4 regions of the Streptomyces sp. NPDC002054 genome follow, and region 2 is predicted to be linked to each of the others. Evidence: riboswitches for the same ligand, from Rfam matches in the RefSeq annotation. Region 2 holds a riboswitch; each other region holds the start of a gene.
What was found. A riboswitch is a leader RNA that binds a small molecule or an ion and turns the genes downstream of it on or off. The one in region 2 is predicted to bind cobalamin.
Positions count from the first base shown of each region.

Region 1: it holds a riboswitch for cobalamin, as region 2 does, so the genes downstream of both, ABT123_RS31430 (ABC transporter substrate-binding protein) here and ABT123_RS29355 (ribonucleoside-diphosphate reductase subunit alpha) in region 2, are expected to answer to the same signal.
Region 3: it holds a riboswitch for cobalamin, as region 2 does, so the genes downstream of both, metE (5-methyltetrahydropteroyltriglutamate--homocysteine S-methyltransferase) here and ABT123_RS29355 (ribonucleoside-diphosphate reductase subunit alpha) in region 2, are expected to answer to the same signal.
Region 4: it holds a riboswitch for cobalamin, as region 2 does, so the genes downstream of both, ABT123_RS18775 (cobalamin biosynthesis protein) here and ABT123_RS29355 (ribonucleoside-diphosphate reductase subunit alpha) in region 2, are expected to answer to the same signal.

Region 1 covers NZ_JBEOXT010000043.1:10,100-17,099, reverse strand. The annotation lists gene ABT123_RS31445 (caspase family protein) at 1-938, opposite strand, end outside; gene ABT123_RS31440 (cytochrome P450) at 1,242-2,468, shown strand; gene ABT123_RS31435 (serine hydrolase domain-containing protein) at 2,511-3,917, opposite strand; cobalamin riboswitch at 4,035-4,171, shown strand; gene ABT123_RS31430 (ABC transporter substrate-binding protein) at 4,222-5,208, shown strand; gene ABT123_RS31425 (FecCD family ABC transporter permease) at 5,205-6,224, shown strand; gene ABT123_RS31420 (ABC transporter ATP-binding protein) at 6,221-6,997, shown strand.
Region 2 covers NZ_JBEOXT010000037.1:37,584-44,583, forward strand. The annotation lists gene ABT123_RS29335 (extracellular solute-binding protein) at 1-1,244, opposite strand, end outside; gene ABT123_RS29340 (GntR family transcriptional regulator) at 1,537-2,301, shown strand; gene ABT123_RS29345 (carbon starvation CstA family protein) at 2,481-4,634, shown strand; gene ABT123_RS29350 (YbdD/YjiX family protein) at 4,631-4,828, shown strand; cobalamin riboswitch at 5,031-5,159, shown strand; gene ABT123_RS29355 (ribonucleoside-diphosphate reductase subunit alpha) at 5,308-7,000, shown strand, end outside.
Region 3 covers NZ_JBEOXT010000020.1:43,853-50,852, forward strand. The annotation lists gene aceB (malate synthase A) at 1-279, shown strand, start outside; gene ABT123_RS20330 (3-hydroxybutyryl-CoA dehydrogenase) at 276-1,175, shown strand; cobalamin riboswitch at 1,354-1,573, shown strand; gene metE (5-methyltetrahydropteroyltriglutamate--homocysteine S-methyltransferase) at 1,723-4,068, shown strand; partial or broken gene ABT123_RS20340 (DUF4430 domain-containing protein) at 4,122-4,411, opposite strand; gene ABT123_RS20345 (glyceraldehyde-3-phosphate dehydrogenase) at 4,692-6,137, shown strand; gene ABT123_RS20350 (NHLP bacteriocin export ABC transporter permease/ATPase subunit) at 6,211-7,000, opposite strand, start outside.
Region 4 covers NZ_JBEOXT010000018.1:59,061-66,060, forward strand. The annotation lists gene ABT123_RS18760 (alpha/beta hydrolase family protein) at 87-1,253, opposite strand; gene ABT123_RS18765 (inorganic phosphate transporter) at 1,575-2,843, shown strand; gene ABT123_RS18770 (hypothetical protein) at 2,867-3,088, shown strand; cobalamin riboswitch at 3,204-3,361, shown strand; gene ABT123_RS18775 (cobalamin biosynthesis protein) at 3,397-4,353, shown strand; gene ABT123_RS18780 (cobyric acid synthase) at 4,350-5,888, shown strand; gene ABT123_RS18785 (putative cobaltochelatase) at 6,019-7,000, shown strand, end outside.

The sequences.
Region 1 (7,000 bases), on a different contig from region 2:
TCGGCGGTCACCACGAGCGGGGCCCGGCCGCCCTCGCCCGCCAGGTGGGCCCGTACCGCCGCCAGGGCGTGTTTCCGGCCGGTGAAGTACGAACCGGGGTCGTGTACATGCTCCACCCCGCGGCCCCGGGGGTCGAAGTGCGAGGCGCGGTCGCCGTCGTCCGCGCCGGGCCCGCCGGGCCGGCCCCCGGCGGTGACCTCGGCGTTCCGGTCGAAGGCCGGGTTGGGGAAGAACGGCGGGCGCCGGGCCTGGTCCAGGGAGGAGCAGCCGGCGCGCTGGGGGAGCCCGGCGGTGACGAAGGCCCGATTGATGCGTTCGGCCAGGGTGGCGGGGGAGAGGTAGCGCTGCGAGGGGCCGTCGCCCTCCTGCCACGCGGCGGCGAGCCGGCCGACGAAGGCGCCGTCGTCGGCCTGTTCGCGGTGCCGGGCGGAGGCGAGCAGCCAGGTGCCGGCTCCGGACTCGTCCGCCCGGGACCGGGTGGCCACGATGGCCTCGGTCATGCCGGCGATCTCGGCTCCGGCCGCCGCCGCATGGCAGGAGTCCACGACGAGCAGGACGTTGCGTACGGGGGACTGGGCGATGATCTCGGCCACCGAGGAGAGGGACAGCCAGGACCGGGGCCGGTGGTCTTCGCTGTCCGTGCAGGCCAGCCGGTACGGGCCGGAGGCGGACCGGACGCCGTGGCCCGCGTAGTAGACGACGAGGACGTCCTCCGCGGCCAGGTCCGCCGAGGCGCACCAGTCGGCCAGGGCGTCCTCGAACTCCCCGGCCCGCGGATCAGCGGAGACCGCGGCCAGCGCGCGCTCGTACCCCGCCGCCGCGAAGAGCGCGACCACCGCCTCGACATCGCTGTGCGCCAGGGGCAGTTCCGGCAGGCCGCGGTAGTGGCGGGTGCCCGCCGCGATGAGGAAGCGCCTCACTCCGCAGGCTGTGCTCATGGGCCTCCCCCGGTTGAGGGGGCCAGCCTAGGGCCGCCCGGTCGGAGCACACTCGTCCATTCGGAGGAGAGGCGTCGAATTTCGGTCAAGCAAAGGCTGAATATAGCTCCTGCAAAGATCGGAAAGATATATTCCGCTTGGATCTGTCGCGTCGATTTTCGGTCGATAGCGGCAATATTGGCGTTTTGGCGCATGGCCGAAGCGTTAGAGACTCGTCAACATTTGCTCGCGCGCAGCCTGGTGGCACTTTGCGTTAACGATCATGGGCAAACGGATTTCACGCGCCTATGACGAGGAGCTGACATGGTCAACCCGACTGGAACGACGGGCACTTCGGAGCCCCTGCCGCCGCTCGCGGCCCTGCCCACAGAGCGTCCGGCCGGCTGTCCGTTCGATCCGCCTGCCGAGTTCGCGCAGCTGCGCGAGGAGGAGCCGCTGCGCTCCATGGTCTATCCCGACGGGCACGTCGGATGGCTGGCGACCAGCCACAGCCTGGTGCGCGAGGTGCTGGCCGACAACCGGTTCAGCACGCGTCCGGAGCTGGTGCACTGGCCGGTCCCGGGGCCGGCTGCCGAGTACACCGCCCCTCCGGCCGAGCCCGGCATGTTCCTGCGGATGGACGCTCCCGAGCACACCCGCTACCGGCGGCTGCTGGCGGGCAAGTTCACCACCCGCCGGATGCGTCTGCTCACCGAGCGCGTGGAGCAGGTGACCGCCGAGCGCCTGGACGCCATGGAGCGACAGGGGCCGACGGTCGACCTGTTCCAGGAGTTCGCACTGCCCATCCCGGCGCAGATGATGTGCGAGCTGCTCGGAGTCCCGTACGAGGACCGGGAGTTCTTCGAACGCCAGGCGATCGCCACCAATGACAACAGCCAGGGTCCGGAGGCGCAGTTCGCCGCCTACGGCGAGCTTCAGAAGTTCCTGGGCGAGCTGGTCCTGGCCAAGCGTGCCAAGCCCACCGACGACGTGCTGAGCGAACTGACCGACAGCGACCTCACCGACGAGGAACTCACCAACATCGGTGCACTGCTGCTCGGTGCGGGCTTCGACACCACCGCCAACATGATCGGGCTGAGTGTCTACGCCCTGCTGACCCACCCCGATCAGCTGGCCGCGCTGCAGGCCGAGCCGGAGCGTGCCGACCAGGCGGTCGAGGAGCTGCTGCGCTACCTGACCATCACCGACACCGGGATGCGGACCGCCCTGGAGGACGTCGAGCTGGCCGGCCGGACGGTGAAGGCCGGGGACACGATCACCCTCGCCGTCCAGGCCGCCAACCGGGACCCGGAGAAGTACCCGAATCCCGACGTCCTCGACGTACGCCGGCAGGCCGCCGGGCAGCTGACGTTCGGTCACGGCATCCACCAGTGCCTCGGCCAGCACCTGGCCCGGGTCGAGGTCCGGGTCGCCCTCGTCGAGCTGTTCAAGCGGTTCCCCGGCCTGCGCCTGGCCATCCCGGCCGAGGAGGTTCCGCTGCGTACCGACTCGGACTTCCACGGGGTGGTCAGCCTGCCGGTGACCTGGTGAACGGCCTTCCCGGTGAACGGCAGTCCGGCACCGGGCGGCCGTTCACCGGGAGGGGGTGGCTGCCGGTGCCGGAAGCCGTCGGAACAGCCGGCCGGCGAGGTCGATGCCCACGACCGTGCCGCTCTCGTCGCGCGTGAAGTAGCCGCGCTGCCCCTGCAGGCCTCCGCTGGTGACGACGTATTCGTCCTTGTCGCCGGGCAGCAGGCCGACATCGGCCGGTGCGTGGTCCGCCGGCAGGGGAGTGTCGGAGGCCGCGCGGATCTCCGGCTTGATCCGGACGTCGAGGGTCAGGCCCGCCCCGTCGGTGCCGATGACGAGGGTCATCGCGTCGATGTCGTACGTCCCGACCAGCTCGCCGGCCCGCGCCGCGTCGTGCGGGAGCGGCTCCGGGTCCCGGTCCGTCACCCCCAGCCAGGTCTGCAGCGCCCACCGGACGACGGCCTGGTTGCACGGGATGCCGTTCGGGCCGGCGTTGGACATCGCGACCACGGCGAAGTTCCGTTCGGGCACCATGAGGAACTCGGAGAACTGGCCGATCGCCGACCCGCCGTGGCCGACCGTGCGGACCCCGTCCACATCGCGCAGGAACCAGCAGATACCGAGGGCGTCACCCTGGCTACTGCTCCGCAGGGCGACGGTCTGCTCCTTCATCCGGTGCAGCAGCCCGGCGTCCAGGACGGGCTCGCCGCCCTCCGCACGGCCGTCGCCGAGGTGGAACCGGGCCCAGCGCAGCAGGTCCGCCGCCGAGGAGGCGATGCCCCCGCCGGGGTTGTGTGCGCGCGGGACCCGCCAGGGGCGGGCGATGGACAGGGTGCCGTCCTCGTCCTGGTCGTGGCCCACGGCGAACCGCCGGGTCATGACGTCGGCGGGAGCGAAGAGGGTGTCGGAGAGTCCGAGGGGCTCCAGGACCAGTTCGGCGACGGCCTGTTCGTAGGTCTGGCCGGTGACCTTCTCCAGGACCCGCCCGGCCAGGTTGTAGCCGGACTGGCTGTAGGAGGCGCGGGTGCCGGGCTGGGCGGCCATCTTCGCCTCGGCCATCAGCGCGATGTAGGCGGCCAGGGCGTCGTCCCCGTCCCCGGTGTCGGCGATGACCCCCCAGTCCAGTCCGCCGGTGTGGTTGAGCAGGTTCAGCACGGTGATCCGGTCCGCGGCCTGCGGGTCCGAGAGCACCAGCTCGGGAACGTAGCGGCGCACCGGCGCCTCCAGTTCGACCCGGCCGCTCTCGACCAGGCGCATCAGCGCGGTCGCCGTGAAGGTCTTCGACACCGACCCCAGTTGGAAGAGCGTCCTGCGGTCGACCGGCAGCGGGTTGTCGATGCTCGTCACGCCGTGGGACGCGAACACCTCCTGCCCGTCCGCCCATACCCCGACGGAGATGCCGGGAATGGCGAACTCCTCTGCCTTGGCCTCTACCAGCGCGGATAACGCGGACAACGTGTGCTCGGACATGCGGGTCCCCTTGTCGGTGCGTGGTCGGTCGTTCCACTTGCACTGTGTTCAAGTGGAACGATAGACCAGTACTTGAACGCAGTGCAAGTCGGGCCCGCAGTCCGGTGCCGCAGCTGCGGTCTGGCAGACTGGCCCGCGTCACCCCAGGCGGCGCAGATCAGGAAACCGGTGCGAACCCGGTGCGGTCCCGCCACTGTGACCTGGTCCCCCGCGGGATCCGGAAGTCAGACACTGACGCGCCGCCTCTTTTCGTTCTTCACTTCGACCAGGGGACGAGGATCCCCCGGAGAGGCATCCCGTGGTCCTGACCCACCCGCGCGCCGCCGCCCTGCGCGCCCTCGCCGCACTCGCCCTCCTCATACCGCTGGCCGGCTGCGCCGGTGCCAAGGAGGACACCGCTGGGGAGCCGGCCGCCGCGCCCGGATTCCCGTACACCACCACCAACTGCGGGGTCGATACCACCTATCGGGAACCGCCCCGGCGCGCGGTCACCCTCACCCAGCACACCACCGAGATCCTGCTCGCCCTCGGCCTCCAGGACCGCATGGTCGGCACCGCCTACCTCGACGACGCGATCCTCCCCGTCTACCGGCCCGCCTACGACAAGATCAAGGTGCTGGCGAAGGAGTACCCCTCCAAGGAGCAACTGCTCGCCGCCAACCCCGACTTCGTCTACGGCGGCTACGCCAGCGCCTTCGACAAGGCGGCCGGCCGCGACCGGGCAGGCCTGCAGAAGAGCGGGATCAACACCCGCCTCAGCGTGGAGTACTGCGCCACCGGCCCGGTCGGACTCGACCAGCTCAAGACCGAGATCACCGAAGTCGCCCGCACCTTCGGAGTCCCCGAGCGCGGCGCCCGGCTGATCGAGGATCAGCAGCGGCGCATCGACGCCGTGGCGCAGAAACTGGCCGGCAAGAACCGGCCCGCCGTCTTCGCCTACGACGGCGGAGAGAGCGCCGCCTCCACCTCCGGCGGAAACGGCATCGGCAACGAGATCATCACCCGGGCCGGCGGCACCAACGTCTTCGCCGACCTCAAGGACACCTTCGGCGACGTGTCCTGGGAACAGGTCATCGAGCGCAAGCCCGAGGTCATCCTCATCTACGACTACGGCGGCACCCCCGTCGAGGCCAAGAAGCAGCGCCTGCTGAACGACCCGGCCCTCGCCCAGGTCCCGGCCGTCAAGAACAAGCGGTTCGTGGTCCTCCCGCTGTCCTCGGCCGTGCTCGGGGTGCGCGTCGACGACGCCGTCGAGTCCCTGGCCCGCCAGCTGCACCCCGACGCGGCGTGACCCGTCGCACCCCGGCCGTCCTCGCGGTGCTCACCGCCGCACTGCTCGGCTCCGCCGTCGCCGGGCTCGCCCTCGGCCCGGTCCGCATCCCGCCCGGACAGGTCCTCGACATCGTGCTCGGCGGGCAGCGCACCGGCGCCTTCGCCGCCATCGTCTGGGACGTCCGGATGCCACGGGTGCTGCTCGGCGCGGTGGTCGGCGCCGGGCTGGCCGTGACCGGAACCGTCCTCCAGGCCCTGGTCCGCAACCGGCTCGCCGACCCGTTCCTGCTCGGCGCCTCCTCCGGAGCCTCGGCGGGCGCCGTCTGCGTCCTGGTCCTCGGGGTCGGCGCCGGACTGGCAACCACCGTGACCCTGCCCGCCGCCGCCTTCGCCGGATCACTGGGCGCCCTCGTCGCCGTGTACGCGATGGCCCGGCGCGGCGGCAGCATGACCACCGGACGGCTGATCCTGGCCGGGGTGGCCGTCCAGTACGTCCTGTCCGCCCTCACCAGCCTGGTCCTGGTGCTCGCCGCCAAAGCCGACCAGGTCCGCCTGGTGCTGTTCTGGACGCTCGGCGGCCTCGGCGGCGCCCGCTGGGACGAACTGGCCCTGCCCGCCGCCGCCCTGCTGCTGGGCACCGGGCTGCTGCTCGCCCTGGCTCGGCCCCTCGACCTGCTGCTCGCGGGCGAGGAGGGCGCGCAGACCCTGGGCCTGGACACCGGACGGTTCCGCGCCGCGGTGTTCGTCCTGGCCTCGCTGGTCGTCGGCGTGCTCGTGGCCTACAGCGGGGCGATCGGCTTCGTCGGGCTGATGATCCCGCACGCCGCCCGGATGGCGGTGGGCGCCGGGCACCGGGCGCTGCTGCCGGTGGCCGCGCTCGGCGGGGCGGTGTTCCTGGTGCTGGCCGACCTGGTCGCCCGTACCGCCGCCGCACCCGAGGAGATACCGGTCGGGGTGGTCACCGCGCTGGTCGGCGGACCGTTCTTCCTGTGGATGCTGCGGCGGTCCTCGCGCGCCGAAGGGGTCCTCGGATGACGCCCGCGCCCGCCGAACTGCGCATCGAGGGACTGCGCTACGAGACCGGCGGCCACACCCTGCTGCACGGGATCGACCTGACCGCCCGCCCCGGTGAGACCGTCGGCGTGGCCGGCCCCAACGGCAGCGGCAAGACCACCCTGCTGCGCTGCGTGTACGGCACGCTGCGGCCCACCGCCGGCCGGATCCTGCTCGACGGCCGGGACGCCGCCTCCCTCACCGTCAGGGAACGGGCCCGCAGGGTGGCCGTGGTCCCGCAGGACGCGAGCGGCACCTTCGGGCTGACGGTCCGGGAGGTGGTCGCCATGGGCCGCAGCCCGCACAAGCGCTTCTGGGAGCAGGACGGCCCCGCGGACGTACGCCGGACCGAGGAGGCCCTGCGCACGGTGGGCATCCCGGCATTCGCCGAGCGGACCTTCGACGAGCTCTCGGGCGGGGAGCGGCAGCGCGCCCTGGTCGCCCGGGCCCTGGTCCAGGACCCGGGTCTGCTGGCCCTCGACGAGCCGACCAACCACCTGGACATCCGCTACCAGTTGGAGGTCCTCGCGCTGGTGCGCGGCCTGCCCGCCACCGGTCTGCTGGTGCTGCACGACCTCAACCTGGCCGCCTCCTTCTGCGACCGGCTGTGCCTCCTGCACGAGGGGCGGGTGGTGGCCTCCGGGACCCCGGCCGAGGTGCTGACCGAGGAGATGCTGGGCGAGGTGTACGGCGTACGGACCCGGATCGGCGTCCATCCTACGACCGGCGCGCCCAGCATCGTCTATCTGCCCTGAGGT
Region 2 (7,000 bases):
CCCGCCTTCGCGGCGTCCTCACCCTTCAGGACCTTGGTCATGAACTCCTTGATGGGGTTCGGCTCGGTCTCGACGTTCGCCCAGCCCGGGGTGATCGGGGTGATCTTGCCGGAGACGGCACCCTGGGCCATGGCCTCGGCGAAGGAACCGGCCGGAGCCTTGAAGTTCGCGGCCTCCTGGTTCGGCAGCAGCGCGCCCTTGAGCTCGGCGGCGTACTTCGTCATCTGGTCCTTGCCGGCGGCCAGGGCCAGCCACTCCTTGGCGAGGTCCTTGTTCTTGGAGCGCTCGGCGACGGCGAGGTTGGAGCCGCCGAGGAAGGTGGCGCCCGGCTTGTCGGCGGTCTTGCCCGGGATCGGGAAGAAGCCGAAGTCGGCCTCCTTGCCCGCCTCCTTCAGGGCCTTCTCGGCACCGGCGGCCTCCCAGCCGAGACCGATCCAGGAGGCGACGCCGCCCTTGGGAACGATGTCGGTGGACTGCTGCGGGGTGGCCTCGTCCTTGTCCTTCGGGGCGGTGGAAAACGCCTGGAGCTTCTTGTAGAAGTCCATGCCGTTGGCGGCGGCCGGGGTGCCGAGCTGGCCCTTCCACTTGTCGCCGTCCTTGACGGCGAGCTCGCCGCCCTCGTCCCAGACGAAGCCGGCGAGGACGTACCAGCTCTGGCCCGGGAGGTAGATCGGCTGGGCGGCCGGGTCGGAGGCCTTCAGCTTCTCCAGGCCGGCGATCCACTCGTCGCGGGTCTTCGGCGGGGTGATGCCCGCCTTGGCGTACGCCTTCTTGTCGTAGACCACGACGCGGTTGGCGGCGTACCAGGGGGCGGAGTAGAGCTTGCCGTCGACCTCGGCGGAGGGGAGCATGCCCTTGGCCCAGGCGTCGGCGCCGAACTTGGCCTTGTCACCGGTCAGGTCGGCGAGGCCGCCCGTGACCGCGTAGCCGGCGGTCTGGGTGTTGCCGAGCTCGATGACGTCCGGCGGGGTGTTCTCGGAGAGGGCCGTGGTGACCTTCTCCTGGATGCCCTTCCACTGCTGGACCTCGACCTTGACCTTGGTGCCGGGGTGCTTGGCCTCGAACTCCTTGTTGACCTCGGCGATCCAGGCGTCGGGCGCGGAGCCGTCCATCACCCAGACGGTGATCTCCTTGTTGCCGTTGGCGTCGGTCTTGCCGCCCTTGTCGTCGCCCCCGTCGCCACACGCCGCCAGACCGATGACCATGCCCGCGACACCGACCGCCGCAATGAGCTTGCGCTTCACGCCACCCTCCTCAGGGATGCTGCTTTGCACTTCCCTTGCCCGCCGCGATGACCTACGCCAAGTCGTGCCTGTGGGGCTGGGATCTGGTCGATGATTGGTTTAGACCAGTACCCGGAGCTTGGCCTAGACCTTTAGGGGTGTCAAGGGTCTAATAAACGAGTGCTCGGTCCGTTACCGGACCGACACCTGAGGGAGGGGCGAGGTCCGCCCTCCGGCACGTGTCACGATGTGACCGCACAAATCGGAGGAGCCGGTGACGGCAACGAAACTGGAGTCGGGAAGGCGGGCGGCAATGGCCACCGAAGGGGCGCTCACGGAGCCGGACGGCGGGGCAGCCACTCGCACCGCACGTGTGCCCAAGTACTACCGACTCAAGCGGCACTTGCTCGAGATGACCGAGACACTGCCGCCCGGCACGCCGGTGCCGCCGGAGCGCACCCTCGCGGCCGAGTTCGACACCTCGCGCACCACCGTCCGGCAGGCCCTGCAGGAGCTGGTGGTCGAGGGCCGGCTGGAACGCATCCAGGGCAAGGGCACCTTTGTCGCCAAGCCGAAGGTCTCCCAGGCGCTCCAACTCACCTCCTATACGGAGGACATGCGGGCCCAGGGCCTGGAGCCGACCTCCCAGCTCCTGGACATCGGCTACGTGACCGCCGACGACACCCTGGCCGGCCTGCTCAAGATCGCCGCCGGCGGCCGGGTGCTGCGGATCGAACGCCTGCGGCTGGCCAGCGGCGAGCCGATGGCCATCGAGACCACCCACCTCTCGGCCAAGCGCTTCCCGGCCCTGCGCCGTTCGCTGGTCAAGTACACCTCCCTCTACACCGCCCTGGCGGAGGTCTACGACGTCCACCTCGCCGAGGCGGAGGAGACCATCGAGACCTCCCTGGCCACCCCGCGCGAGGCCGGCCTGCTCGGCACCGACGTCGGCCTGCCGATGCTGATGCTCTCCCGGCACTCCTACGACGCCGACGGCGAACCCGTCGAGTGGGTCCGCTCGGTCTACCGCGGCGATCGATACAAGTTCGTTGCCCGACTCAAGCGCCCCGCGGTCTGATTCGTAGTTGACTCTCGTACCGGATTGCGGACGGGGGCTTACGTTCACCGGGACGGTCCCCGTAGATTCCTGCGCTCACGCAGATGATCAACGAGGGGACGAGAGCCGTGCCGGAACCGGGATCAGAAGGAACAGTCAGGACATCAGGCGCAGTCGGGGAAAACGGCCCCGAACGCCGTATGACACCCCAGTCGGTTGCCATCTGGGTGCTCGTCGCACTCGTGGGGGCGATCGGCTGGGGTGTGCTCGCGCTCTCCCGCGGCGAGGAGATCTCGGCGGCCTGGCTGCTGGCCGCCGCGCTGGGCTCGTACGCGATCGGCTACCGCTTCTACTCGCGGTTCATCGCCGACCGGGTGCTGAAGGTCGACCGGACCCGAGCCACCCCCGCCGAACGCCTTGACAACGGTGTCGACTTCCATCCGACCGACCGCCGAGTGCTGTTCGGCCACCACTTCGCCGCCGTGGCCGGCGCCGGCCCGCTGGTCGGCCCGGTGCTCGCGGCACAGATGGGCTACCTGCCCGGCACCATCTGGATCGTGGCCGGCGTCATCTTCGCCGGCGCCGTCCAGGACATGGTCACCCTGTTCTTCTCCACCCGGCGCGACGGCCGTTCGCTCGGCCAGATGGCCCGGGACGAGATCGGCCCGGTGGGCGGCGCCGCCGCGCTGATCGCCGTATTCGCCATCATGATCATCCTGCTCGCGGTGCTCGCGCTGGTCATCGTCAATGCGCTGGCGCACTCGCCGTGGGGCGTGTTCTCCATCGGCATGACCATCCCGATCGCCCTCTTCATGGGCTTCTACCTGCGCGTCCTGCGGCCCGGCCGGGTCACCGAGGTCTCCGTCATCGGCGTGGCCCTGCTGCTGCTCGCCATCGTTGCGGGCGGCTGGGTCGCTGAGTCCTCGCTGGCCGGCACCTTCACCCTGGAGAAGGAGACCCTGGTCCTCTGGATGATCGGGTACGGCTTCCTGGCCTCGGTGCTGCCGGTCTGGATGCTGCTCGCGCCCCGGGACTACCTCTCCACGTTCATGAAGGTCGGCACCATCGCCCTGCTGGCCGTCGGCGTGGTCATCGCGATGCCGACGCTGAAGATGCCCGCGGTCACCGATTTCGCCGCGGGCGGCAACGGTCCGGTCTTCTCCGGCTCGATGTTCCCCTTCGTCTTCATCACCATCGCGTGTGGTGCCCTGTCCGGCTTCCACTCCCTGGTCTCCTCGGGCACCACCCCGAAGATGATCCAGAAGGAGACCCAGGTCCGGATGATCGGCTACGGGGCGATGCTGACCGAGTCCTTCGTCGCCGTCATGGCGGTGATCACGGCGTGCATCCTGGAGCCCGGGCTCTACTTCGCCATCAACTCCCCCGCCGGAGCCATCGGGACCACGGTGGAGTCGGCCTCCCAGGCGGTGACCAACTTCGGCTTTGCCATCTCCCCGGAGGCGCTGACCCAGGCCGCCAAGGATGTGGAGGAGGCCAGTCTGCTCTCCCGCACGGGTGGCGCGCCGACCTTCGCACTCGGAATGTCGGAGATCTTCTCCGCCGTGATCGGCGGCTCCTCGATGAAGGCGTTCTGGTACCACTTCGCGATCATGTTCGAGGCGCTGTTCATCCTGACCACGGTGGACGCGGGCACCCGGGTGGGCCGGTTCATGCTCCAGGACACCCTCGGCAATGTGCACAAGTCCTTCCGGGACATCAGCTGGAAGCCGGGCGTGTGGTTCGCGAGTGCCATCGTGGTCGGCGGCTGGGGCTACTTCCTCTGGGTCGGCGTCAAGGACCCGCTGGGCGGCATCAACCAGCTGTTCCCGCTGTTCGGCATCGCCAACCAGCTGCTGGCCGCGGTGGCCCTGGCGGTCTGCACCACCCTGCTGGTGAAGTCCGGGCGTCTGAAGTGGGCCTGGGTGACGGGCGTTCCGCTGGTGTGGGACGCGGCGGTGACCCTCACCGCGAGCTACCAGAAGATCTTCTCCGAGGACCCGAAGGTCGGCTTCTTCGCCCAGCGCGACAAGTACCAGGACGGCATCGAGGCGGGGAAGGTGCTGGCGCCCGCCAAGTCCATGGACGACATGCACACCGTGGTCACCAACTCCACCGTGGACGGGGTGCTGTGCGCGCTGTTCGCGCTGCTGATCCTGGTGGTGCTGGCGGACGCAACCCGCACCTGCTTCAAGGCCATCGCGCGGCCCGAGTCGGTGAAGCTGTCCGAGGTCCCGTGGACCGAGTCGAAGATCGTCGCCCCGGCCGGGATGTTCCCGACGGCCGAGGAGCGGGCGGAGCTCACGGACGCCGGCCTGGACTCGGGCGGCGGCAAGGTCAAGGAGCCGGTGGCGTGAGCTCCGCGCGGCGGCTGCTGGCCCGGGTCCGGTACTTCGTACGGGAGTTCTCGGGCGAGGCGGCGTACGACCGGTACGTCGCCCACGCCCGCAGCCACGACCCGGCGGCGGAGGTGATGACCCGCCGCGCCTTCGAGCGGGCCCGCACCGACGCCCGCGAGGCGGACCCGCGGAACGGCTTCCGCTGCTGCTGAGCCGTACCCGAAGGGCCCCGCCGACTCCTGCGGCGGGGCCCTTCGGCGCGCTCGGCGCACCCGGTCCTGCACACTGCGGAGAGCCCGGCCGCACACCCGCTGCGCACCTACGCACTGGAACTGAACGCGCCGCGACAGTAACCACGCCGACCGACACGGACACAACATGTGGGGGGTCACGCATCAACGGCCCCCCACATGTATGCTCATCCCTGCTGTCGCCGCAGGGGAATCCGGTGCGAATCCGGAACTGTCCCGCAACGGTATGAAGTGCACCTTTCTCCAGAAGGGACGCGCAAGTCCGAGCACCTGCCGACGGTGCGCCCAGACCGACCGGTCCGGGTGCCGATTCGTCCGGGCCTCGCGGTTGGGCCGGTGGACGCCATGCGGCGCTGTACACGTTCTCGTCACGCCCGCATGCGCTGCCTCACGCCCCGCCGCCGAAGGTGACCGGAGCCGAGTGAGGGAGAGCTCCCCCCGTGACCATCGCGCCTGCCGCACCGCGAGCCGAGTCCGACCTGCCCGAGACTTCGTCCGGGGGCCCTGGTGCCGCGCTGCTGCGGACCCTCACGGAACTCACGGCCGACCTGCCCGACACCGACCCCGGCCGGGTCGCCGCCGCCGCCCTGCGCGGCCGGAGCTCGGCCGCGGACGAGGCCGAGCTGCGCGGGCTGGCCACCGAGGCGGCTGCGGGGCTGATCTCCGAGGACCCGGCGTACTCCCGGCTCGCCGCCCGGCTGCTCACCCTGGCCATCGCCGAGGAGGCGGCCGGGCAGGGCGCGGCCTCCTTCGCCGAGTCCGTCGCCGTCGGCCACCGCGAGGGGCTCATCGCCGACCGCACCGCCGCGTTCGTCGAGACCCACGGCACCCGGCTCGACGCCCTGGTGGAGCACTCCCTCGCCGAGGGCGCCGACGACCGGTTCGGCTTCTTCGGCCTGCGCACCCTGCACAGCCGCTACCTGCTGCGCCACCCGATCACCCGTCAGGTGATCGAGACCCCGCAGTACTTCATGCTGCGCGTGGCCTGCGGTCTCGCCGAGAACGAGAGCATCGAGGCCCTGGAGGAGGTCGCCTCGCTCTACCGCCTGATGAGCCGGCTGGACTACCTGCCCTCCTCCCCCACCCTCTTCAACTCCGGCACCCGGCACCCGCAGATGTCCTCCTGCTACCTGCTGGACTCCCCGCTGGACGAGCTCGACTCGATCTACGACCGCTACCACCAGGTGGCCCGGCTCTCCAAGCACGCGGGCGGCATCGGCCTGTCGTACTCCCGGATCCGTGCCCGCGGTTCGCTGATCCGCGGCACCAACGGGCACTCCAACGGCATCGTGCCGTTCCTGAAGACCCTCGACGCCTCCGTCGCCGCCGTGAACCAGGGCGGCCGGCGCAAGGGTGCCGCCGCCGTCTACCTGGAGACCTGGCACGCGGACATCGAGGAGTTCCTGGAGCTCCGCGACAACACCGGCGAGGACCAGCGCCGTACGCACAACCTGAACCTGGCCCACTGGATCCCGGACGAGTTCATGCGCCGGGTCAACGCCGACGCCGACTGGTCGCTGTTCTCCCCGGCCGACGTGCCCGAGCTGGTGGACCTGTACGGCGCGGAGTTCGACGCCGCGTACACCAAGGCCGAGGCGGCGGGCCTGGCCAAGAAGACCATGCCGGCCCGCGAGCTGTACGGCCGCATGATGCGCACCCTGGCGCAGACCGGCCAGGGCTGGATGACCTTTAAGGACGCCTCCAACCGGACCGCGAACCAGACCGCGCTGCCCGGCACCGTGGTCCACTCCTCCAACCTGTGCACCGAGATCATCGAGGTCACCAACGACGACGAGACCGCCGTCTGCAACCTCGGCTCGGTCAACCTCGGCGCCTTCGTCGTGGGCGGGGCGATGGACTGGGAGCGGCTGGACGAGACCGTCCGGACCGCCGTGACCTTCCTCGACCGGGTCGTGGACATCAACTTCTACCCGACCGAGCAGGCCGGCCGCTCCAACGCCAAGTGGCGTCCGGTAGGCCTGGGCGCGATGGGCCTGCAGGACGTGTTCTTCAAGCTGCGGCTGCCCTTCGACTCCGCCGAGGCCCAGGCGCTCTCCACGCAGATCGCCGAGCGGATCATGCTGGCCGCGTACGAGGCCTCCGCCGACCTGGCCGAGCGCAACGGCCCGGTGC
Region 3 (7,000 bases), on a different contig from region 2:
GCCTTGTACGGGCTGATGGAGGACGCGGCCACCGCGGAGATCGCCCGGGTCCAGATCTGGCAGTGGCTCCGCCACGGCAGCGTGGACCACGCCACCGTGACCCGCCTGCTCGACGCGGAGTGCGCGGCCCTGGCCGCCGAGGACCCCGCCGCCCTGGCCGCGGAGGCCCGAGAGGTGTTCGTCCGTACCGCCCTCGCCCCGGAGCTGCCCGCCTTCTTCACCCCCGAGGCCTACACCCGCCACCTGGTCCGCCGCGCCACCGCGCCGGTGCCGTCATGACCGCCCGCAGCGGGACCACCCGGACCCGGACCACCCGCTTCCAGCGCATCGGGATCGTCGGCGGGGGCCAGATGGGCGCCGGCATCGCCGAGGTCTGCGCCCGGGCCGGCCTGGACACGGTGGTGGCCGAAGCCGACGCCACCGCGGCCCGGGCTGCCCGCGAACGCGTCGCCGTATCCCTGGAACGCGCCGTCCAGCGCGGCAAGCTCGACCGGCTCTCGGCCGAGGACGCCCTGGCCCGGCTGGTGTTCACCGGAGACCTGGAGGACCTCGCCGACCGGCAGCTCGTGATCGAGGCCGTGACCGAGAACCCCGAGGCCAAGGCGGAGGTGTTCACCGCCCTCGACAAGATCGTGGAGGATCCGTCGGCCGTCCTCGCCACCAACACCTCCGCCCTTCCCGTCATGCGGCTGGGCATGGCCACCCTCCGCGCGGACCGGGTGGTCGGCCTGCACTTCTTCAACCCCGTGCCCGTGCTGCCGCTGGTGGAGGTGGTGACCTCCCTGCACACCTCGGCGGAGACCGCCGCGGCCGTCGAGGCCTTCGCCCGCGACACCCTGGGCAAGACCGCGATCCGCTCCCAGGACCGCGCCGGGTTCGTCGTCAACTCCCTGCTGATCCCCTATCTCCTGTCGGCCGTCCGGATGGCGGAATCCGGCTTCGCCACCGCCGCCGACATCGACGCCGGCATGGAACAGGGCTGCGCCCACCCCATGGGCCCGCTCAAACTGGCCGACCTGATCGGCCTGGACACCGTCGCCGCCATCGCCGCAGCCCTCTACGAGGAGTTCAAGGAGCCGCTGTACGCCCCGCCGCCGCTGCTCAGCCGCATGGTGCAGGCCGGGCTGCTGGGCCGGAAGACCGGGCGCGGGTTCCACCAGTACCGCCAGGGCTGAGGGGCCCCGGCAGGCGCCGACCCGGGCATGAGGGTCCCGGTCGGCGGAGCAGAACGCGGAGCGGCCTGGTGAGCCGCTCCGCGTTCTGCCGTGGGCGTTCGCGCGTTCACGCGTTCGCGTGTCTCAGATCACCGTCCGGAATGTGAACTGCGCTATCCCCTCGGCGGAACCGGCCTCTAGGCTGGCCGGTGCAGCTGGTTCGCCCCGTCCGCCAGGCGGGATGCGTCGTAAGAGGGAACCCGGTGGGAATCCGGGACTGCCCCGCAGCGGTGAGCGGGAACGACCGCCGTCATACGCACTGGACCCGGCCGGGTCTGGGAAGCGACGGCCAGTAGGAGCCTCGTCCACGACGAGACGTGCCCGCGAGTCCGAAGACCTGCCCGTTGCCCGCACACGCCCAGCCGTGTGCGGAATCCCGGTGACCTCGTGGGCGGGTCGGCGTGCAGATCAGGCGGACACCCGCGCGTACCCATCCGGACGCGCCCGTGGCTCCGTCCGGTCGGTCACCCCTTTCGCGCCCCCGACCCGTCGCCGGGTCCATGGAGACATGCTCGCGAAGGAGAGTTCCGTGACCACCACGTCCGCAGCCACGGGAGCCCAGGCCACCGTGTACGGCTACCCCCGCCAAGGCCAGAACCGGGAGCTGAAGAAGGCCGTCGAGGGCTACTGGAAGGGCCGCGTCACCGCCGAGGCCCTCAGAGAGACCGCGGCCGGCCTGCGCCGCGACACCTGGCAGCAGCTGGCCGAGGCCGGCCTGCACGAGCTGCCCACCGGCGACTTCTCGTACTACGACCACGTCCTCGACACCAGCGTCATGGTCGGCGCCATCCCGGCACGGCACCGCGCCGCCGTCGAGGCCGACGCCCTCGACGGCTACTTCGCCATGGCCCGCGGCACCCAGGACGTGGCGCCGCTGGAGATGACCAAGTGGTTCGACACCAACTACCACTACCTGGTCCCCGAACTCGGCCCCGACACCGCCTTCACCGCCGACCCCGCCAAGCAGGTCGCCGAGCTGAAGGAAGCCCTCGCGCTCGGGCACACCGCCCGGCCGGTCCTGGTCGGCCCCGTCACCTACCTGCTGCTCGCCAAGCCCGCGCCCGGGGTCGCCGACGACTTCGTCCCGCTGACCCTGCTGGACCGGCTGCTGCCCGTCTACGCACAGGTGCTGGCCGAGCTCCGCGCCGCCGGCGCCGAGTGGGTCCAGCTCGACGAGCCCGCCCTGGTCCAGGACCGCACCCCGGCCGAACTGAACGCCGTGGCCCGCGCCTACCGCGAACTCGGCGCGCTCACCGACCGGCCCAAGCTGCTGGTGGCCTCGTACTTCGACCGGCTGGGCGAGGCCCTGCCGGTGCTGGCCAAGGCGCCCGTCGACGGCCTCGCCCTCGACTTCACCGAGGCCGCCGCCGGCAACCTGGCCGACCTCGCCGCCATCGGAGGCATCCCCGGCAAGCGGCTGGTCGCCGGTGTGGTCAACGGCCGCAACATCTGGCTCAACGACTACGAGAAGTCCCTCGCCACCCTCGCCACCCTCCTCGGCCTCGCGGACCGGGTCGACGTCGCCGCCTCCTGCTCCCTGCTGCACGTACCGCTGGACGCCGGGGCCGAGCGCGACCTCGACACACAGGTCCGCCGCTGGCTCGCCTTCGCCCGCCAGAAGACCGCCGAGATCACCACCCTGGCCCGCGGCCTGGCCCGGGGCACCGGCGCCATCGCGGCCGAACTGGCCGCCAACCGGGCCGACCTGGCCTCCCGCGCCCACTCCTCCCTCACCCGCGACCCGGCCGTCCGCGCCCGGACCGCGGCCATCACCGACGCCGACGGCCGCCGCTCCCAGCCGTACCCGGAGCGGGCCGCCGCCCAGCGCGCCCACCTGCGGCTTCCGCTGCTGCCCACCACGACCATCGGCTCCTTCCCGCAGACCTCCGAACTCCGCACCGCCCGGGCCGACCTGCGGGCCGGCCGGATCGACGGCGCCGCGTACGAGCAGCGGATCGAGGCCGAGATCCGCGAGGTCCTCGCCTTCCAGGAGAAGGCCGGCATCGACGTCCTGGTGCACGGCGAGCCCGAACGCAACGACATGGTCCAGTACTTCGCCGAGCAGCTGACCGGCTACCTCGCCACCCAGCACGGCTGGGTCCAGTCCTACGGCACCCGGTACGTCCGCCCGCCCGTCCTGGCCGGGGACATCTCCCGCCCGGAGCCGATGACGGTGCGCTGGACGACCTATGCCCAGGCGCAGACCGCCAAGCCGGTCAAGGGCATGCTGACCGGTCCGGTGACCATGCTCGCCTGGTCCTTCGTACGGGACGACCAGCCGCTCGGCGAGACCGCCCGGCAGGTCGCCCTCGCCCTGCGCGACGAGGTGGGCGACCTGGAGGCGGCCGGTACTTCGGTGATCCAGGTGGACGAGCCGGCCCTGAGGGAAACCCTCCCGCTGCGGGCCGCCGGCCATGCGGACTACCTGGCCTGGGCCACCGAGTCCTTCCGGCTGACCACCAGCGGCATCCGGCCGGACACCCAGATCCACACCCACATGTGCTACGCCGAGTTCGGCGACATCGTGCAGGCCATCGACGACCTCGACGCCGATGTCATCAGCCTGGAGGCGGCCCGCTCCCATATGCAGGTGGCCGACGAACTGGCCGGCGCCGGCTATCCGCGGGAGGTCGGCCCCGGCGTCTGGGACATCCACTCCCCGCGCATCCCGTCCACCGAGGAGGCCGCGGCCCTGCTGCGCAAGGGCCGTGAGGCGATTCCCGCCGAACGGCTCTGGGTCAACCCCGACTGCGGGCTGAAGACCCGCGGCTGGCCCGAGACGCGGGCCTCCCTGGAGAACCTCGTCGCGGCGGCCGTGCAGGTGCGCGCGGAGACGGCGGCCGGCAACGCCTGATCCCGCCCGGGCCGGAACGGTCACCGCGACCGTTCCGGCCCGATCCCGCTCCTGGCCGAGCCGCCGCCGCTGACCTGCTTGATGGTGTCGACGGAGAAGTCGTCGAAGGACGCGTACCAGGTGCCGTCCCAGTCGAAGTAGTTTCTGCGCGCGGCGTCGTCGAGGGCAGCGGTCGGGGTGGGAACGGCAGTCGGGTTCGCGCCGCCGTTGGTGCCGTCGCACTTGTGCGTGCCGCCGGTCGCGGTGGTGACCTCGTGGCCTGGGCGGCGGCCGGCGCGGTGGCGAGGACGAGCCCGAGAGCGGCGGCGGTGACAACGGCTCGGCGGGCGACGGTCTGGCGCATGAGGTGCCCTTCTGGCAGGAGGCGGAGTCGGGGTCGTGCGCCGACGCCCCGACCGCCCCCGGGCATACCACGGTTGCAGGTCAGCGCCGGATTCCCACCGGCTTCCCCCAGTCACGCAGCCATTCGGTTGTGGCATGAATCGTATGACCTGAAGGATGGCTGGGGAAGGTGCTCAAACCGTCACAGAAGGTCACGATTGCTCGCTCAAGAGGTACCGCTTGAATGATCAAAGGAGCGAGGGGTTAGCATATGAGCGCCGCCTAGCTCGAAAGATAAACCTGTGACTGTCAATGACGACTCGTTCACCAACTGGAAGAACCGCGAGGAGATCGCGGAGTCGATGATCCCGATCATCGGGAAGCTTCACCGGGAGCGGGACGTCACGGTCCTCCTCCACAGCCGCGCCCTGGTGAACAAATCCGTGGTGAGCATCCTCAAAACCCACCGGTTCGCCCGCCAGATCGACGGCGAGGAGCTCTCGGTCACCGAGACCCTGCCGTTCCTGCAGGCCCTCACCGCGCTGGACCTCGGCCCGTCCCAGATCGACATCGGCATGCTCGCCGCCACGTACAAGACCGATGACCGCGGTCTTTCCGTCGAACAGTTCACCGCCGAGGCCGTCGCCGGCGCCACGGGTGCCAACAAGATCGAGTGCCGCGAGGGCCGCGATGTCGTCCTCTACGGCTTCGGCCGCATCGGCCGCCTGGTCGCCCGCCTGCTCATCGAGAAGGCCGGCTCCGGCAACGGTCTGCGCCTCCGCGCCATCGTCGTCCGCGGCGGCGGCGAGCAGGACCTGGTCAAGCGCGCCTCGCTGCTGCGCCGCGACTCCATCCACGGCCAGTTCCAGGGCACCATCACCGTGGACGAGGCGAACAGCACGATCATCGCCAACGGCAACGCGATCAAGGTGATCTACGCCAACGACCCCTCCGAGGTCGACTACACGGCGTACGGCATCAAGGACGCCATCCTCATCGACAACACGGGCAAGTGGCGCGACCGCGAGGGGCTCTCGAAGCACCTGCGTCCCGGCATCGACAAGGTCGTCCTGACCGCCCCGGGCAAGGGCGACGTCCCGAACATCGTGCACGGCGTCAACCACGACACGGTGAAGCCGGACGAGCGCATCCTGTCCTGCGCCTCCTGCACCACCAACGCGATCGTCCCGCCGCTGAAGGCGATGGACGACGAGTACGGCGTGCTGCGCGGTCACGTGGAGACCGTCCACTCGTTCACCAACGACCAGAACCTGCTGGACAACTACCACAAGGCCGACCGCCGTGGCCGCTCCGCGCCGCTGAACATGGTCATCACCGAGACCGGTGCCGCCTCCGCCGTCGCCAAGGCCCTGCCCGAGCTCAAGGCGCCGATCACCGGCAGCTCGATCCGCGTCCCCGTCCCGGACGTCTCGATCGCGATCCTGAGCCTGCGCCTGGGCCGCGAGACCACCCGCGAAGAGGTCCTCGACTACCTCCGCGACGTCTCGCTGCACTCGCCGCTGAAGCGCCAGATCGACTTCACCACCGCCCCCGACGCCGTCTCCATGGACTTCGTCGGCTCGCGCCACGCCTCGATCGTCGACGCCGGCGCCACCAAGGTCGACGGCGACAACGCGATCCTCTACCTCTGGTACGACAACGAGTTCGGCTACTCGTGCCAGGTCATCCGGGTCGTCCAGCACGTCTCCGGGGTGGAGTACCCGACCTACCCGGTCCCGGCGGTCTGATCCCGTACCGACAGGGCGGCAGTGGGACGGCACGTCCCACCGCCGCCCTTCGGCGTTCCGGACAACGTCCGGGTCAGCGCAGCTGGCGGCGGACCAGGCCGTGGAACAGGCCGGAGGCGTCCGCGAGCAGCTCGGCGGGCGGGCCCTGCTGGACGATCCGCCCGTCCGCCATCGCGATCACACGGTCCGCGTCCATGATCGTGGACAGCCGGTGGGCGATCACGATGCGGGTGGCCCGCAGGGCCCGGGTGGATTCGATGACCACCCGCTGCGCCTCGTTGTCCAGCGCGCTGGTGGCCTCGTCGAAGAACAGCACCCGAGGCCTGCGCACCAGCGCCTGGGCGATCATGAGCCGCTGGCGCTGACCGCCCGAGACGGTGCCCCCGCCGTCGGACAGCATGGTGTGCAGGCCCATGGGCATGGCCTTGATGTCCTCGGCCAGGCCCGCCATCGCGACGGCCTCCCACACCTCCTCCAGCGAGAAGGACTCGGCGCCGCGGATGCAGTCCAGGATCGAGCCGGTGAAGGGCCGGGCGTGCTGCAGCACGACCCCGCACTGGCGGCGTACGGCCGCCTGGTCGAGGGCTGCCAGGTCCTGGCCGTCGTACAGCACGCTGCCGGCGGACGGCTTGTCGAAGCCGATGAGCAGCCGCAGCAGGGTCGACTTCCCGCAGCCGCTGGCCCCCACGATCGCGACGAACTCCCCGGGCCGCACCCGGAAGTCGACCTCGTCGAGGACCAGCGGCCCGTCCTCGGTGTAGCGGTACGACAGCTGCCGCGCCTCGACGGCCCCGCCCAGCACACCCGGTGCGGCAGCGGCGCCGCGCACCTCGGGCGCCGCCCGCAGGATCGGCGCGACTTCC
Region 4 (7,000 bases), on a different contig from region 2:
CCAGGACAACACACCCGCGCCGCCCGCTCCCCGGCCGGAGATTCCCGGCCGTCCGCGCACGCGTGGACGGCAGTTCACACAAGAGCTCACATAAGAGGGGTCAGGAAGCGGCGCAGTGCTTCCTCGTAGCGGGCCGGGTCGACGTTCCACATTCCCCCGTGCGGGGCGTCCCGGACGGTGTGCAGGGTGACGAGGTCGGGGCGGCTCTCGGCGAACCGGCGGGCCGGGCCCCAGGGGGCGAGGGCGTCGTCCGGTCCGGCGAAGACCAGGGCCGGGACCCGGAGGGCGGCGGGATCGGCGGCCGGATCCCGGTGGTCCCCGTGGCCCCCATGGCCCCCATGGCCCCAGTGGTCCCCGTGGAGCCCGGCGCGGCTCTCGGCGGCGCGGACGGCCAGCGGCAGCAGAACGGCCGGCGTCCCGCGGGCCGCCGCCAGGTTCCGCAGGGTGGTGTGCCGGTCCAGGACCGGGGAGTCCAGGACGAGGCCGGCGATCCGGTCGGCGAGGGCCGAGCGTTCGGCGGCGTACAGGGCCATGGTCGCTCCGGTGGACCAGCCGTAGAGGACGACCCGGCGGGCGCCGAAGCGGAGTGCGTAGCGGATGGCGGCGTCGAGATCGCGCCATTCCGACGCCCCGAGGTGGCCGAGGCCGTCGGGGGACTCGGGAGCGCCCAGGTCGCCGCGGTAGGCGAGGTCGAGGACCGGTAGCCGGAACCGGTTCAGGAAAGGCATCACCACCATGGGGTGCTCCCGGGTGGCGCCGAGGCCGTGGACGGTGATCACCCAGGTGTTGCGGACGGCGGGGACGAACCAGGCGGGCAGCGCCCCCAGCTCGCCGGGGACGTCCACATCGGCGTGGTCGAGGCCGAGGGCGGTGCGCGGGTTGCCGAGGTGGATCTGCGGGGTGAGGCTGACCCGGGTGCCGGGGTCGAGGTGGCCGTGGGTGACGCGGAGAAGCTGGCGTACGACGGTGTCCGGGGTGTGCGGGGCGTCCGGCAGGACCCGGCCGACCACGGCGTGCACCCCGGGGGCGTCCAGTCCGTAGGTGCCCGGGCGCAGCGAGGCCAGGGAGCGGGTGAGCGCGACCCTGCCGCCGGCGGTGCCGTGGACGACGAGCCGGGGGCCGCCGGGCAGAGGGCGGCCCGGTTCGGGCCGCAGGGCCGCGTCGGCGGCGTACCGGCCGGCCGCGACCGCGGCTGCTCCGGCACCCACCAGAAGGGTGGTGACGGCGGCTGCCGTCACTGTTGCGGGTCGCACTGTTCCAGTTTCGGCGGCCGGAGCAGCCCCGGCCAGTGGAGCGGAATCGGCCGGACGGCCTGAAAGGCGGCGTCCGGGCACGTGATCTGGGTCTCTTCCGGGGGACCCGGAAGGTACCCCCAGACCGGGGGCGGCCCCACCGGAAGGTTCCGTTCACCTGCGTGTGACGTGCACGAATCGGTCCATCGGCGGCAGAATCAGGACGAGGATCCCGAAGCCGGGCCGGGCTGGTACACCGCACCGCCCGTCTCAGTTCACTTTTAGTTCACCTAGGTTGCCTACGGTCGCCGAGCCACTGACGTCAAACAGAAGCCTGGGTAAATGGAGCACATAACGCTTCTCCTCGGGATCGTGATCATTACCGCTCTCGTGTTCGACTTCACGAACGGTTTCCACGACACAGCCAACGCGATGGCTACCACCATCTCGACCGGCGCCCTCAAGCCCAAGACGGCGGTGGCCATGTCCGCCGTGCTCAACCTCGTCGGCGCGTTCATGTCCGTGGAGGTCGCCAAGACGATCTCCAAGGGCCTGGTCAACGAGGACGGCATCCAGCCAGAGGTGATCTTCGCGGCGCTCGTCGGCGCCATCCTCTGGAACCTCATCACCTGGCTGGTCGGACTCCCCTCCAGCTCCTCCCACGCCCTGATGGGCGGCCTGATCGGTGCCGCGGTGGCTTCCGCGGGCATCGGCGCCGTCAACGGCGACGTGGTGGTCACCAAGGTGCTCATCCCCGCGATCGCCGCGCCGATCGTCGCCGGTCTGGCCGCCATGCTGGCCACCAAGGTCACGTACAAGGTCGGCAAGAACGTCGGCGAGAAGACCTCGGCCAAGGGCTACCGGGCCGGTCAGATCGCCTCGGCGGGCCTGGTCTCCCTCGCGCACGGCACCAACGACGCGCAGAAGACGATGGGCATCATCACCCTGGCCCTGGTCGCCGGCGGGGCACTCGCCCCCGGCTCCAACCCGCCCGTCTGGGTCATCGTCTCCGCCGGCCTGGCCATCGCGCTCGGTACCTACCTCGGCGGCTGGCGCATCATCCGCACCATGGGCAAGGGCCTGACCGACCTGCAGCCGCAGCAGGGCTTCGCCGCCCAGACCTCGGCCGCCAGCGTCATCCTGGCCTCCTCCAACCTCGGCTTCTCGCTCTCCACCACCCACTCGTGCTCCGGCGCGGTCATGGGTGCGGGCCTGGGCCGCAAGGGCGGTGTGGTCCGCTGGTCCACCGCGACCCGCATGTTCATCGCCTGGGGCCTGACCCTGCCGGCCGCCGCGCTGGTCTCGGCCGGTGCCGAGCTGGTCATGCGCACCGGTGACATCGGCATCGCCGCCGTCACCGTCTTCCTGGTCGGCTCCTGCCTGGCCATCTGGCTGATCTCCCGTCGCCAGGTCGTGGACCACAACAACGTCAACGAGCTGGAGACCCCGGCCGAGGCGCCCGGCGTGGTCACCACCGCGATGGCGGCCGTCACCGTGCCGCCGGCCGGCACCACCGCCGCGGTCACCGACGAGGACCTGAAGGCCACCATCCCCGCCCCGAGCGCCCCCGCGCCCGGCGAGACCCCGGCGGCTCCGGCCGCCGCGGTCTGACCAACAGAGAAGGTTTCGGCAGTATGAAGATCGACTGGGCAGCTCTCGGCTCCGTCTTCGGAGTCAGCCTCTCCGCCACCGTCGCTCTGGTGGCCCTGTTCACCCTGGGCATGGTGGGGCTCTCCCGGCACGAGGCCGCCACCGAGCAGGGCGGCGCAGCCACCCTGGCCCGCACCGGCGCGTACGCCTGCTTCGCGCTCTGCGCCGCGGCCGTGACGTACGGGATCTGGCTCATCGTCGCCTGAGTCCCCGGGGCACCACCCCGCCCCACCCCGCACCACCCGAAGCACCACAGAGTCACTCCCCCCGGGCAGCCCCGGGGGGAGTTCTCGTTTCAGCAGGTCAACGGCAAGTTGACGGGCCATCGCGGTGCGTGGTGGACTGCCGGAGCCATTACGGCGGCAGCAGAGGAAGTCCGGTGCGAATCCGGCGCGGTCCCGCCACTGTCACCGGGGAGCACGGACAGCCGTCCCTGCCCGCCGGGAGCCAGGAACTCTCGCCGCCGGACACGTCGAACCAGGGCGCGGACCCTGAGTGAGGACATACCTGCCCCATGCGTGCCGATCGCGTCTTCGCGTACGGCGTGACGGCGGGCCTGATCGGCGACCGGATCCTCGGGGATCCACGCCGCGGGCACCCCGTCGCCGCCTTCGGACGAGCCGCCGCCGGCGTCGAACGCGTCCTCTGGCGCGACCGGCGCTCGCGGGGCGTGGTGCACACCCTGGTGTGCGCCGGAGGCGCAGCCGCCGCGGGTGCGCTGGCCGCCCGCGCCGTACGCTCCCGTCCCGCCGCCGTCCGGATCGCCCTCACCGCCGCCGCCACCTGGGCCGTGGTCGGCGGGACCTCACTGGGCCGGGAGGCCCGTGCCATCGGCGGCGCCCTGGCCGCCGGGGACACCGAGGTGGCCCGGGAACGCCTCCCCCACCTCTGCGGGCGCGACCCGCAGGCGCTGGACGGGCAGCAGATCGCCCGCGCCGTCGTGGAGTCGGTCGCCGAGAACACCTCCGACGCGGTGGTGGGCGCCCTGGTGTGGGGTGCGGTCGCCGGGGTGCCCGGGCTGGTCGCCTTCCGGGCCGTGAACACCCTGGACGCGATGGTGGGCCACAAGTCGCCGCGCCACCTGCGCTACGGCTGGGCCTCCGCCCGGCTGGACGACCTCGCGGGCTGGCCGGGGGCCCGGCTGACCGCGCTGGCCGCCGTGGTCGCCGGCCCGGACCGTCGGGGGGCGGTCCGGGCCTGGCGCACCGACGCGGCGGCCCACCCCAGCCCCAACGCCGGCCCGGTGGAGGCCTCCTTCGCGGGTGCCCTGGGCGTCCGGCTCGGCGGCACCCTGGCCTACGGGGGACGGGTGGAGCACCGGGCGGTGCTCAACGGGGACACCGGGCGGCCGGTGGAGGTCGCCGACATCGAACGGGCGGTACGGCTGTCCCGGCAGGTGACCTGGCTGGCGCTGGCCGCCTGCGTCGGCGGCCGGCTGCTCGCCGCACGGGTACGGAGGGGACGCGCATGAGCAGCACGAGCAGCGTGAGCAAGGGGCGGCTCGGCGGGGGGCTGCTGGTCGCCGGCACCACCTCGGACGCCGGGAAGAGCGTGGTCACGGCGGGCATCTGCCGCTGGCTGGTCCGGCAGGGCGTGAAGGTGGCGCCGTTCAAGGCCCAGAACATGTCGCTGAACTCCTTCGTCACCCTCGAGGGCGCGGAGATCGGCCGGGCGCAGGCCATGCAGGCGCAGGCGGCCCGGGTGGAGCCCACGGCTCTGATGAACCCGGTGCTGCTCAAGCCCGGCAGCGACCGCAGCAGCCAGGTGGTGCTGCTGGGCAAGCCGGTGGGCGAGATGAGTGCGCGCGGCTACCACGGCGGGCGTCAGGAGCAGTTGCTCGGTGTGGTCACGGACTGCCTGGAGCAGTTGCGGGGCACGTATGACGCCGTGATCTGCGAGGGGGCGGGCAGCCCGGCCGAGATCAACCTGCGGCGCACGGACATCGTGAACATGGGGATCGCGCGGGCCGCGCGGTTTCCGGTGGTGGTGGTCGGGGACATCGACCGGGGCGGGGTCTTCGCGTCCTTCTTCGGCACCACGGCCCTGCTGTCGGCCGAGGACCAGTCGCTGATCGCCGGCTACCTGGTGAACAAGTTCCGCGGTGACGTCTCCCTGCTGGAGCCCGGCATGGAGATGCTGCGGTCGATCACCGGCCGGTCCACGTACGGGGTCCTGCCCTTCCGGCACGGGCTGGGCATCGACGAGGAGGACGGCCTGCGGGTCTCGCTGCGCGGCTCGGTCCGCGAGTCGTTGGTGGCTCCGCCGGTGGGCGAGGACGTCCTGCGGGTCGCGGTCTGCGCGGTGCCGCTGATGTCGAACTTCACGGACGTGGACGCGCTCGCGGCCGAACCGGGTGTGGTGGTGCGGTTCGTGGACCGGGCCGAGGAACTGGCCGATGCCGACCTGGCCGTCGTACCGGGCACCCGGGGCACCGTGAAGGCGCTGGAGTGGCTGCGGGAGCGGGGGCTGGCCGATGCGCTGGCCCGGCGGGCCGCCGAAGGCCGGCCGGTGCTGGGCATCTGCGGTGGCTTCCAGGCGCTGGGCGAGCGGATCGAGGACGAGGTCGAATCGCGGGCGGGCGTGGTCGACGGGCTGGGCCTGCTGCCGGTCCGGGTCCGCTTCGCCCGGGAGAAGACCCTGGCCCGGCCCTCCGGTTCGGCGCTCGGCGAACCGGTCACCGGATACGAGATCCACCACGGCGTGGCCGAGGTGCTGGGCGGGGACCCCTTCCTGGACGGCTGCCGGGTGGGGTCGGTGTGGGGCACCCACTGGCACGGCTCGCTGGAGTCGGACGGCTTCCGCCGGGCGTTCCTCCAGGAGGTCGCCGCGGCTGCGGGCCGCCGCTTCGTACCGGCGCCGGACACCTCCTTCGCCTCCCTGCGGGAGGAACAGCTGGACCTGCTGGGCGACCTGATCGAGGAACACGCGGACACCGATGCGCTGCTCCGCCTGATCGAGACCGGCGCCCCGGCGGGCCTCCCCTTCCTGCCCCCGGGCGCACCGTGACGGGCCGGGCCCTGCGGGGCTGTTCCCCCACCCGCCCCTTTACCCACCCCTTCCCGAAACCGGGGCTCCGGCCCCGCACCGGCGCGGCGCCGCGCCACATCCAGCCGCCGCACCTTCGAAGGAGTCACGCATGAGCACGCCCTACCCGTTCACCGCGGTGGTCGGCCAGACCGACCTCCGGCTGGCGTTGCTCCTCAACGCCGTCAGCCCCGCGGTCGGCGGGGTGCTGGTCCGCGGCGAGAAGGGCACCGCCAAGTCCACCGCCGTCCGCGCCCTGACGGCCCTGCTGCCGCAGGTGGACGTGGTCCCCGGCTGCCGGTTCTCCTGCGCCCCTGCCACGCCCGACCCGGGCTGCCCGGACGGCCCCCACGGGTCCGGCAGCTCCGCCGAGCGGCCCGCCCGGATGGTGGAGCTGCCGGTCGGAGCTTCCGAGGACCGGCTCGTCGGAGCCCTCGACCTCGAACGTGCCCTCGCCGACGGCGTGAAGGCCTTCGAGCCCGGCCTGCTGGCCGACGCACACCGGGGCATCCTCTACGTGGACGAGGTCAACCTCCTCCACGACCACCTCGTGGACGTCCTGCTCGACGCCGCTGCCATGGGCGCCTCCTACGTCGAGCGCGAGGGCGTGTCCGTCCGGCACGCGGCCCGGTTCCTGCTCGTCGGCACCATGAATCCCGAGGAGGGCGAGCTGCGCCCACAGCTGCTCGACCGGTTCGGGCTCACCGTCGAGGTCGCCGCCTCGCGCGAGCCCGAGCAGCGGGTGGAGGTCGTACGGCGGCGGCTCGCCTACGACGACGATTCCGCGGGCTTCGCCGCCCGCTGGGCCGCGGAGGAGGCCGCGGTACGGGACCGGGTGGTGGCCGCCCGGGCCCTGCTGCCGCGGGTCCGGCTGGGTGATGTGGCACTGCTGCAGATCGCGGCGACCTGCGCGGGCTTCGAGGTCGACGGGATGCGGGCCGACATCGTGATGGCCCGGACGGCGACGGCTCTGGCCGCGTGGGCCGGGCGTACGGAGGTCCGGAAGGAGGACGTCCGGCAGGCCGCCCTGCTGGCGCTCCCGCACCGGCGGCGGCGCAATCCCTTCGACGCACCGGGCCTGGACGAGGACCGGC